One region of the Micromonospora inyonensis genome, then DNA from elsewhere that is predicted to be linked to it. Evidence: riboswitches for the same ligand, from Rfam matches in the RefSeq annotation. Region 1 holds a riboswitch; each other region holds the start of a gene.

Region 1 (3,265 bases):
TCGGCGATCTTCGACCGGAACTTCGTGGCCGGGCAGGCGGCGATCGAGCGGTACGCCCGCGCCGGGGTGCAGATCCCGGCGGAGAAGTTCGTCGTCGTCGGCCGTCCCCAGGTGGAGGCGATCGGGGTACGCCAGCCGCCGGTGCCGATGCCGGCCCAGCCGACCGTGCTCTACACGCCCACCTGGACCGGGCACCACGCGGACGCCGACTACTGCTCGCTGTCGGTGGCCGAGGCGCTGGTCGGGCGGCTGCTGGCCCGGGGCGCGACGGTGATCCTGCGGGCCCACCCGTACACCGCGCAGAACCCAAAGTCGGCCCGGCAGCTCGCCCGGGTGGAGGAGGTGCTCGCGGCGGACCGCTCCCGCACCGGCCGGCAGCACGTCTGGGGCACCGAAGCCAGTCGGGCGATGAGTCTGGTCGACTGCGTGAACCGCTCCGACGCGCTGATCTCCGACGTCTCCGGGGTCATCTCCGACTACCTCTACTCGGGCAAGCCGTACGCGGTGACCGACATGGGCGCCGACGGCGACGCGTTCACCGAGCGCTTCCCGCTGGCCCGCTCCGGCTACGTGCTGCGCCGGGACCTGGCCGACGTCGACGACGTCCTGGAGCGGCTGCTCGGCACCGACCCGCTGGCCGAGGCCCGCTGGGCGATGCGCACCCACTACCTGGGCGACTTCCCGGTCGAGTCGTACGCCGAGGGGTTCCTGTCCGCCGCCCGGGCGCACCTCACGCCTTCAGGTGGTAGGAGGGGCCCCCTGTTACCGCATTTTGAGGAGCAGGGGTCCCCTCCTACCACAGCGGCGGCTGTTCCCCGCGCAAGGGCTCAGGCGGAGTAGCCGCGGGTGGCGGCCCAGTGCGCCAGGCTGATGCTGGTCATCCAGTACGAGCCGGCGGCGGCGTTCGCCGGGTCCGCGATCTTGACAGTACGACCGTTGTCCCGGTAACCGACCACCGTCAGGTAGTGCCCGCCGGGGTAGGAATGCCATCCCCCCGCCACGTCGGTGGCGGAACCGGCGATGTTCACCACGACGGCGTACCCGCTGCCGACGGCCCGCACCACGTCGGCCTGGAGCCGGTCCATCTGGGCCGGGGTGGCCGCGCCACCAGGGATCGTCCGGGTCCGGTAGACGTCCCGGCCGACGAGGTCGTTGAGGACCCGGGTGGTGTCCTCGGCGGAGTTGGTGCCGGCCTCGGTGGTGTGCAGCCGCCGGGCGAGGTCGTCCTGGCTGCGAACGACGTCCCGGGCGGTGAGCGCGATCCGGGTGGCGGCCGGACCGCAGTAGTAGAAGGTGGTCTGCTCCTGGTACTGGATGTCGAGCACCTTCGACGCGGGCGGCTTCGGCGGGGTGGGGCTGGTCGTCAGGTCCGGGTCCGGCGAGCGGGTGGCGGCGGGCGAGGCGGAGCGGGTGGCCGGAGTCGCCGCGGCGGCCGGTGGGGTGGTGGCGACGGCGGACGGGTTGGCCGGGGACGCACTGGCGCGGTCGCGGTGCCGGGAGGCGGCGGTCGACCGGTCCGGCTCGGCCGCCGTGGCCACGGTGTCGTCCCGGCGTACCGGTGTGTCGGTGTCGACGAGCAGGACGCCGGCGGTGGACGCCACCACCAGCACCGCCGCCGAGGCGGTCACCTGGTAGGACCGGCGGGTTCGGAACAGGGTGAACGGTCGCGGGACCGGGTACTTCACGGATTCCTCCACGGAAGGCAGGGGTGGAGAGCGGCGCACCTCATCGGCGCGCGGACGGACCGCACGCGGGATCGACGGGTCGCGGAGGGTGCCCGCTCGGACAGCGCCTGAGGACGGACGCCGGAGTCAGTGCCGGCGACGCGGACGGCCGGCCGGCGGCACCTGGGCACCGTGGAGGAACCGGGAAACGGGGGTGTACAGCACGGACTACTCCTTCCGATACCGCCTACCGGGTTAGCTGACGGATTCGGGCGGGAAGATCGCCCTACCGCGGGTCGGCCCCGCGGATTCACCCCGGACGTACGTGGGTCCCCGGCTCGTCGAGCACGATTAAGCGGGCCGGCACGGTGTCGCCCTTTGCGACCTACGACCGCACCAGACGGGCCGACACTACTGATACCTTGATCCGCTGCCAACCCTCGTGAACAGGCCGAACGACCCCTCATACCCGGAATTCGAGCGCGTTTCCGGGCTGACGACGCTGAATGGGACGAGCCGTCTACCCGTCATCGTCGAGGCGGTTACCGCCACGGGTCGGCACAACCGGGCCGCCGCACCGGGCGCAGAACGGGACGACCGGGGTCGAAGGTGCCGCACGGCAGGACGTGGCCCGGGTCACGTCACGATCCGGTCACGCCGCCGACTGCGGTGACCCCGAAGTGCCACAGGGACCCCGCAGCGGCCCGGGGGACGGGACCGGTCAGGGCGTCAGCCCACCCGCGCCGGCCGCCACCGGGCAGCGGGACGGACCGCGCCGGGCACCCGTCGGGACGCGGCGACGACCGTCGAGGTGCCCGCCCGGAGGCGCTCCGCGGCGAGGGACGCCTCCTCCGCCAGGGACCGCGCCGCCCTGGCGGCCACCTCGGCTCGCTGCCAGGCCGCCCGCTCCCGCTCGGCCGCCGTCCGGTACTCCACCCGCCGTAGGTCGCGCAGCACCCGGGACAGGACCGCCTCCTGCACGACCGGGTGCAGACGGGGGTCCCACCCGTTGCGGCGGGCGAACACGTCGCTGAGCGCCCGCACCGACAGGTCCCCCCGCCAGTACGCGGCCATCGCGGACCGGTGCAGGAACCGCTCGCGGGCGACGTACTCGGCCGGGGTGCGGGGCGTCCGGGGTGCCGGCAGGGCGGTGGCCCCGGCGAAGCGACGGGCAGCCGTCTCCGCCTCGTCGTACGCCCGCCAGGCCTGGTCGACCCGTTCCTGCGCGGTCAGCCACTCCGTCCGACGGCGGCGGGCGGTGTGCGCGGCCCCGGCCGCGGCAACGGCCACCTCTTCGGCGTACCGGCGCAGGTCGGCCGGGTCGCGAACGACGGGGTCGCCAGCGGCCGGGGCCGGGGCGGGTGGGGGCAGCACCCCCTCCCGTTCCCGCTCGGGGCGTGCCACCAGGACGGTGAGCACGGTCAGGGCGAGCACGAGCAGGGCGGACCAGATGGCGGCCGCCCGGGGCACGTCCACCAGGAACTCGTAGAGAACGATGTCCATCGTCGGCACCTCACGGAACACGGAGCGGGTGGGGGCCGCACGGACGCCTCGGGTGCGGGCGCGACCATCGTCGCAGCCACCGGTGGGCCGTCGGCGGG
Region 2 (3,265 bases), 2.8 Mb from region 1:
AGATCTTCGCGGTGGCGGCGGCCGAGATCCGCACCATCCACCCGGACCTCCCGCTGCCGACGGCGGTCCGGTCCACCGGCGTGCACCCGGTGGCGCTGACCGTGCCGATGGCGCAACTGCCGGCGCGGACGGTCGAGGCGGTCACCGCGCTGCTGGCCCAGGTGGCCGGGACGGTGGGCGTGATCACGCCGGTGCCCCGCCGGGACGAGGTCGCCGGCTGGCTGGCCCACCTGGACTCGCCGCGCCTCCAGGTGGTGACCAGCCTCCAGGCCAAGGGCATGGAGTACGACGGGGTGGCACTGGTCGCGCCGGGCGAGATCCGGGCGGAGCCGGGTTCCGGCGTTCGGACCCTCTACGTGGCGCTCTCCCGGGCCACCCAGCGGCTCACCACCATCGATCCGGTCGACTGACCCGTCCGCCCCGCCCCGGCCGGCTGCCCCTCCCCCGCCGCTTCCGTTCCGGGCGGGCGACCCGCCCTTACTTGCATACATAGCGATGTGAACATACATTGGGTCCGGGCCGAACGGGGAACGGAGGGTGGGGGCGTGGGCGCAGGTCATGACCACCACGGCGGGATCGCACACGCCGCACAGCGACACACCGGCCGCCTCTGGGCGGCGTTCGGGCTGCTCGCCGCCCTGATGGCGGTCGAGGCGGTGACCGCGCTCGGCACCGGGTCGCTGGCCCTGCTCTCCGACGCCGGCCACATGTTCACCGACGTGCTCGGCATCGGCATGGCGCTGGCGGCGATCACCGCCGCCCGACGGGCCGGCCGGGATCCGCAGCACACCTTCGGCCTCTACCGGCTGGAGGTGCTCGCCGCGCTGGCCAACGCCGTCCTCCTCTCCGGGGTCGCGGTCTACGTGCTCGTCGAGGCGGTCCGCCGGTTCGGCGACCCGCCGGAGGTGACCACCGGTCCGATGCTGGTGGTGGCGGTGCTCGGCCTGCTGGCGAACCTGGTCGCCTTCGGGCTGCTGCGCGAGGGCGCGAAGGAGAGCATCAACCTGCGCGGCGCCTACCTGGAGGTGCTGGGCGACCTGCTCGGCTCCGTCGGCGTGATCACCGCTGCGGTGGTCATCGCGCTGACCGACTGGTGGTGGGCCGACCCGCTGGTCGCGGTGGCGATCGGGGTCTTCATCCTGCCGCGCACCTGGCGGCTGGGCCGGGCGGCGCTGCGCATCCTGGTCCAGGCCGCGCCGGAGCACCTTCAGGTGGGCGCGGTGCGCGACCGGCTGGGCGCCGTCCCCGGCGTGGTCGAGGTGCACGACCTGCACCTCTGGACGCTCACCTCGGGGATGGAGGTCGTCTCGGCCCATTTGACCACGGACCCGGCGGCCGAGATCGGCACCGTGCTCGCCGCCGCGCGGACGGCGCTGCACGAGGACTTCCACATCGAGCACGCCACCCTCCAGCTCGAGCCCGGTCAGTCGCCCGGCGTCTGCGACCGGGTCGAGTGGTAATTAGGGCAAACTTAAATCTCGGCGTGTATTGTCCGGCTATGTCGGATATGCCGGTGGAGATTCCTGGGAGTGGTGTGGCCAACGCTGCCCCTGGGACACCGGCTTCGGTAGTCTCGGATCCGGTCAACGCCAGGCGGCGCCCTCCGGCGCCTGCGGTGACCGCCGCCTAATCGCCGATGACGGCGAGCCGGGGAACCACGTCCTTGGGGTGCATCCGCGTGAGCGGTAGGGATCTTCCGTCCCGAACCCGTCAGCTAACCCGGTCGGCGGCTGACGGAAGGACATGTGCATGCCAGTAGTGGCACCCGTACGACGTACCGCCGCCCGGATGGCGGCCCTGATCGCCGCGACGCTCGCCCTCGGGGTCGCGGCCACGCCGGTCGCCGTGGTCCCCGCCGCGGCGGCGCCTCCGCTGGCGGCCAAGGCCCCCGGCGACGACCCCGAGGGAGGCACCCCCGCCCTGCGCGCCCAACTCGAGGCGGCCAGCAAGGGCTGGCTCGACGCGAAGGACGCGCTCGCGACGTCGGTCGCCCGCCAGCAGAAGATCAACGAACAGCTCACCACCATCGAGAAGGACCTGGCGGTCCGGGACCAGAAGGTCGGCGTGATCGCCGGGCTGGCGTACCGGACCGGCCGGCTCGGACCGGCCTCGGCCCTGCTGGCCAGCGACTCGCCGGACAACTTCATGGACCGGGTCGCCGCGCTGGACGCGGTGGCCGCCAACGAGGACCGCGAGCTACGTGGCCTGCTGACCACCCGGGAACAGGCCAACCGGGCGAAGACGGCACTGAACCGGGAGATCACCGAGCAGCGCAAGCAGGTCGCGGTGATGGAGAAGCGCAAGCAGCAGGCCGAGCAGGCCCTGGTGGTCGCCAACCGGAAGACGGCGGCCACCCGCCCCAGCGGGGGCAGCGACTCGAGCCGGTCCGCCACCGCGAAGCCGGCGCCGCGCAACCCCGACGGGTCCTGGCCACCCGAGTCGTGCAGCGTCAACGACCCGACGCCCGCCGACGGCTGCATCACCCCGCGTACGCTGCACGCGCTCAACCAGGCCAAGGCCGCCGGCTTCACCCGGTACGTCTCCTGCTACCGCCCCGGCGGTTCGGGTGAGCACCCCAAGGGGCGGGCCTGCGACTTCGCCGCACAGAAGAGCGGCTTCGGCGGCGACGCCACCGGCGGCGACAAGACGTACGGCGACAACCTGGCGGCGTACTTCAAGAACAACGCCAGCCGGCTCGGGGTGCTCTACGTCATCTGGTACCGGCAGATCTGGCTGCCCAGCAGCGGGTGGAAGTCGTACAGCGGGGCGGGCGGCGATCCGTCGAGCGACCACACCAACCACGTCCACCTGTCGGTCTACTGAGCCACCCGGCGCGGCCCGTCGTCCCCACCCGGGGGTGGCGGGCCGCGTGCCGTACCGCCCCGGCGGGACGACCCGGACACCGTCCTCCACAACCCCCTGAAAGGGGTCGCATGAGCGACACCGGGCGGGGAACCCGGGCCGCGCGAGCGGACGAGAGGCGGGCACCATGGACGGTCCCGACGGGTACGTGATGGTCTTCGCGCCGGCACCCGTGCTGACGGTCACCATCGACCAGCCGAGCGACGAGACCGAACTCCACCTGCACCCGGGCGGGCAGGGGGTCTGGCAGGCCCGGATGATCATGTCGCTCGGGGTGCCCGTGGTGCTCTGCGCCAGCCTCGGTGGCGAGATCGGCCAGGTGCTGGAACCGCTGCTGATCACCGAGGGGGTGCGGCTGAAGCGGGTGCTGCGGGACACCGCCAGCGGCGGATACGTGCACGAC
Region 3 (3,265 bases), on a different contig from region 1:
CTCGTGGTCGCGCTGCGCGACTCCCTCGGGCACGTGCCGGAACTGGACTTCGGGGAGGCCACCGTCAGCGCGGAGGACGACCAGTCGCGGCGTACCCGGATCTGGTGTGACGCGCGGCTGGGCGCCGGACGGCGGTGTGTGCTGCCGATCGGGCACGACGGGAGGTGCCGGTGACCCGGCGGGCGCATGGACGGGGCAGCTCCACAGCGTGCCGACGAACTTCCCACCGAGCGGACCCGGGCCGGGCCGCCGAACAGCCTGCGAGCTGCCGCTTCGGACCCGGCAGAATGGTCCGGCCAGGGCACCCGCCACGCCAGGACCGTTGGGAGAAGCATGGGCCACGACCACAGCCGTCCCACCGCCGCCGCGCCGCCGCGCGTACGGCGTGTCCTGATCGCGACCGTGGTCCCGCTCTTCCTGGTGACCCTGGTCGCGGCGCTGGTGCTCTGGCCCCGGGACACGCCGTCGGTCGGCGGCGGCGAGGACGCGCCCCGCTACCACGGCACGGTGACGCGGGTGGTGACCGAACCCTGCCCACCTGCCCCGGAGACCCCGGAGGGGACGACGGAGGGGCCGTGCGGGACCGCCACGGTGACCGTCGACACCGGGCCGGACGCCGGGCAACAGGTCGAGACGGCGCTGCCCGCCGGGCCGGGGTCGCCCTCGGTGGAGGTCGGCGACGAGATCGTCCTGGTGGTGCTCACCGACCCGGCCGACCCGACAGTCAGCGCCTACAGCATCGCCGCCCACCAGCGGGGCAAGCCGCTGATCTGGCTGGCCCTGGCGTTCGCCGTCGCCATCGTCGCGTTCGGCCGGTGGCGCGGCCTGGCCGCGCTCGGCGGGCTGGCGGCCAGCTTCGCCATCCTGCTCACCTTCGTCCTGCCCGGCATCAGCGCCGGGCAGGCTCCACTGCCGGTGGCGGTCACCGGCGCCGCGCTGATCATGTTCGTGGTGCTGTACCTCACCCACGGGGTCACCGCGCAGACCTCCGTCGCCGTCCTCGGCACCCTGGCCAGCCTGGTGCTCACCGGCCTGCTCGGCAGCCTGGCGACCGCGTTCACCCACCTCACCGGGTACGGCTCCGAGGACGCCACCACCCTGTCGATGTTCCAGGCCGACGTGGACCTGCACGGGTTGCTCCTGGCCGGGATCATCATCGGCTCCCTGGGCGTCCTGGACGACGTCACGGTCACCCAGGCGGCCACGGTCACCGAACTGGCCCACGCCAACCCCGGTCTCACCCGGCTCCAGCTCTACCGGGCGGCCACCCGGGTCGGCCGGGCGCACATCGCCTCGACGGTCAACACGATCGTGCTCGCGTACGCGGGCGCCTCGCTGCCCCTGCTGCTGTTGCTGACCGCCGACGCGCGCGGAGTCAGCGAGATCGTCACCAGCGAGTTCCTCGCCCAGGAGATCGTCCGCAGCATCGTCGCGACGCTCGGCCTGATCGCCGCCGTACCGATCACCACCGGCCTGGCCGCCCTGGTGACCACCGCCGGCCGGGGTGGTACGCCGACCCGCCGGCTGCCCCGGCCCGCCGGCGAGCGGGACGAGGCCCTCGCCGCGCTGAGCGGCCCCCGGGCCGCCACCGGAGCGACCGATTCCGCACCCGCTCCGGGCCGCCCGGCGAACACGGATCCGACCTGGTGACACTCCATAACGTCACCGCCATCCGGCCTGATCTTGACAAATGTGACAGGAGCGACGGAGAACAATAGGGAAATAACGCTTTTGGTCGGGATCCGGGCGTAGAACCCCATGCCCGCCGTCAGGTAACCTCGCTGCCGGTTACCGCCGAAGGCGCGCACCGGCGCCAGCGGGGCCACCGCCTAATCGCCCACCGGCGAACCGGGGAACCAGGTTCATGGGGTGCATCCGCGTCAGCGGTAGGGGCCACTTCCGCCCCGAACCCGTCAGCTAACCCGGTCGGCGGTCGACGGAAGGGAAAACTGTGACGGCACCCCTACGCCGCTGGCTGAAACCTGTCGTGGCCGTGCTCGCCGCCCTCGCCGTGGCCGCCGGGCCCGCGCCGGCGCTGGCTGAGCCGTCGAGCCCGTCGGGGCACGACGGAGAACAGCCCAAGCTCCTCAACGAGGTCATCGAGGAGGCGAACCGCAGCTACACCCAGGCCCAGGCCAAGCTGAGGGCCTCGACGGACCGTCAGCTCGCCCTCGCCTTGGAGGTCGAGCGGACCCGGAACGAGTTGAAGGCGCTCACCCCGCAGGTGGCCAAGATCGCGGTGCGGTCCTACATGACCGGCCGGGTCGGCCCCACCTCCATGCTGCTGGACAGCGACACGCCCGACTCGTTCGTCAGGCGGGCCGGCGCGCTGGACGAGATGAACATGGTCAACAACAAGAAGGTCGCCGCCGTCGCCGCCGCCAAGGAGCAGGCGGAACGGGCCAAGAAGGCGCTCGACGCCGAGGTGCTGGAGGAACGGAGGCAGGCCGACATCCTGAAGAAGCGCCAGCGCGAGGCGGAGCGGTCACTCGCCCTCGTCGGCGGCGTCGGGTTGACCGGTGGCCTGGTGGACGCCACCTCCCCGATCGCCCGGCCCGGCCCCGGGCGGGACAGCAACGGCAACTGGCGCCCGCTGGGCTGCACCGAGGACGACCCGACCACCGGCGGTTGCATCACCCCACGCACCCTGCACATGTACAGGGAGGTCAAGCGGGCCGGCTTCAACCTGTTCGTCGGGTGTTACCGACCGGGCGGGCCGTACGAGCACCCGAAGGGGCGGGCCTGCGACTGGTCGCTCCAGAAGTCGGGGTTCAGTAGCTGGGACACCAAGGCGGAGCGGATGTACGGCAACAACCTCACCGCGTTCCTGGTGCGTAACGCCGACCAACTCGGCATCTACTACGTGATCTGGAACAAGCAGATCTGGTTCCCGGCGACCGGCTGGAAGTCGTACAGCGGCCCCTCCGACCACACCGACCACGTACACGTGTCCATGCTCTGACCCCGAGCCGAACGAACACGGGCCCCGCCTCCACACATCCGGGAGAGCGGGGCCTGTTCGCGTGACCGGGTCGACGCCGGTGGGCCACCAGGGCCGCCGGCCACCCGCACCGCCGGCCGGGCGGAGGTCAGCTGCCGGAGGGGGCCGTGAAGGCGGCCGGGCCGGCGACGAGGGTGACGTCCTCGCTGGCGGGCATCGCGCGGACCATCCGCACCTCGCCGGCAGCCAGGCGGTACGACATGCCGACCACCGCGCACCGCCCGTCCCGCACCGCCCGATTCAGGGTCACCGAGCGCTCCAGCA

The links. Region 1 has a riboswitch for cyclic di-AMP ahead of GA0074694_RS28490 (C39 family peptidase). Riboswitches for the same ligand answer to the same signal wherever they lie in the genome.
Region 2: it holds a riboswitch for cyclic di-AMP, as region 1 does, so the genes downstream of both, GA0074694_RS16775 (coiled-coil domain-containing protein) here and GA0074694_RS28490 (C39 family peptidase) in region 1, are expected to answer to the same signal.
Region 3: it holds a riboswitch for cyclic di-AMP, as region 1 does, so the genes downstream of both, GA0074694_RS09540 (coiled-coil domain-containing protein) here and GA0074694_RS28490 (C39 family peptidase) in region 1, are expected to answer to the same signal.

The regions. Positions count from the first base shown of each region.
Region 1 covers NZ_FMHU01000002.1:3,203,488-3,206,752, forward strand. The annotation lists gene GA0074694_RS28485 (CDP-glycerol glycerophosphotransferase family protein) at 1-840, shown strand, start outside; gene GA0074694_RS28490 (C39 family peptidase) at 828-1,697, opposite strand; cyclic di-AMP (ydaO/yuaA leader) riboswitch at 1,894-2,032, opposite strand; gene GA0074694_RS28495 (hypothetical protein) at 2,394-3,167, opposite strand.
Region 2 covers NZ_FMHU01000002.1:377,079-380,343, reverse strand. The annotation lists gene GA0074694_RS16785 (HelD family protein) at 1-410, shown strand, start outside; gene GA0074694_RS16780 (cation diffusion facilitator family transporter) at 546-1,460, shown strand; cyclic di-AMP (ydaO/yuaA leader) riboswitch at 1,614-1,745, shown strand; gene GA0074694_RS16775 (coiled-coil domain-containing protein) at 1,759-2,823, shown strand; gene GA0074694_RS16770 (PfkB family carbohydrate kinase) at 2,990-3,265, shown strand, end outside.
Region 3 covers NZ_FMHU01000001.1:2,085,491-2,088,755, reverse strand. The annotation lists gene GA0074694_RS09550 (hypothetical protein) at 1-174, shown strand, start outside; gene GA0074694_RS09545 (YibE/F family protein) at 334-1,650, shown strand; cyclic di-AMP (ydaO/yuaA leader) riboswitch at 1,817-1,947, shown strand; gene GA0074694_RS09540 (coiled-coil domain-containing protein) at 1,952-2,962, shown strand; gene GA0074694_RS09535 (carbonic anhydrase) at 3,090-3,265, opposite strand, start outside.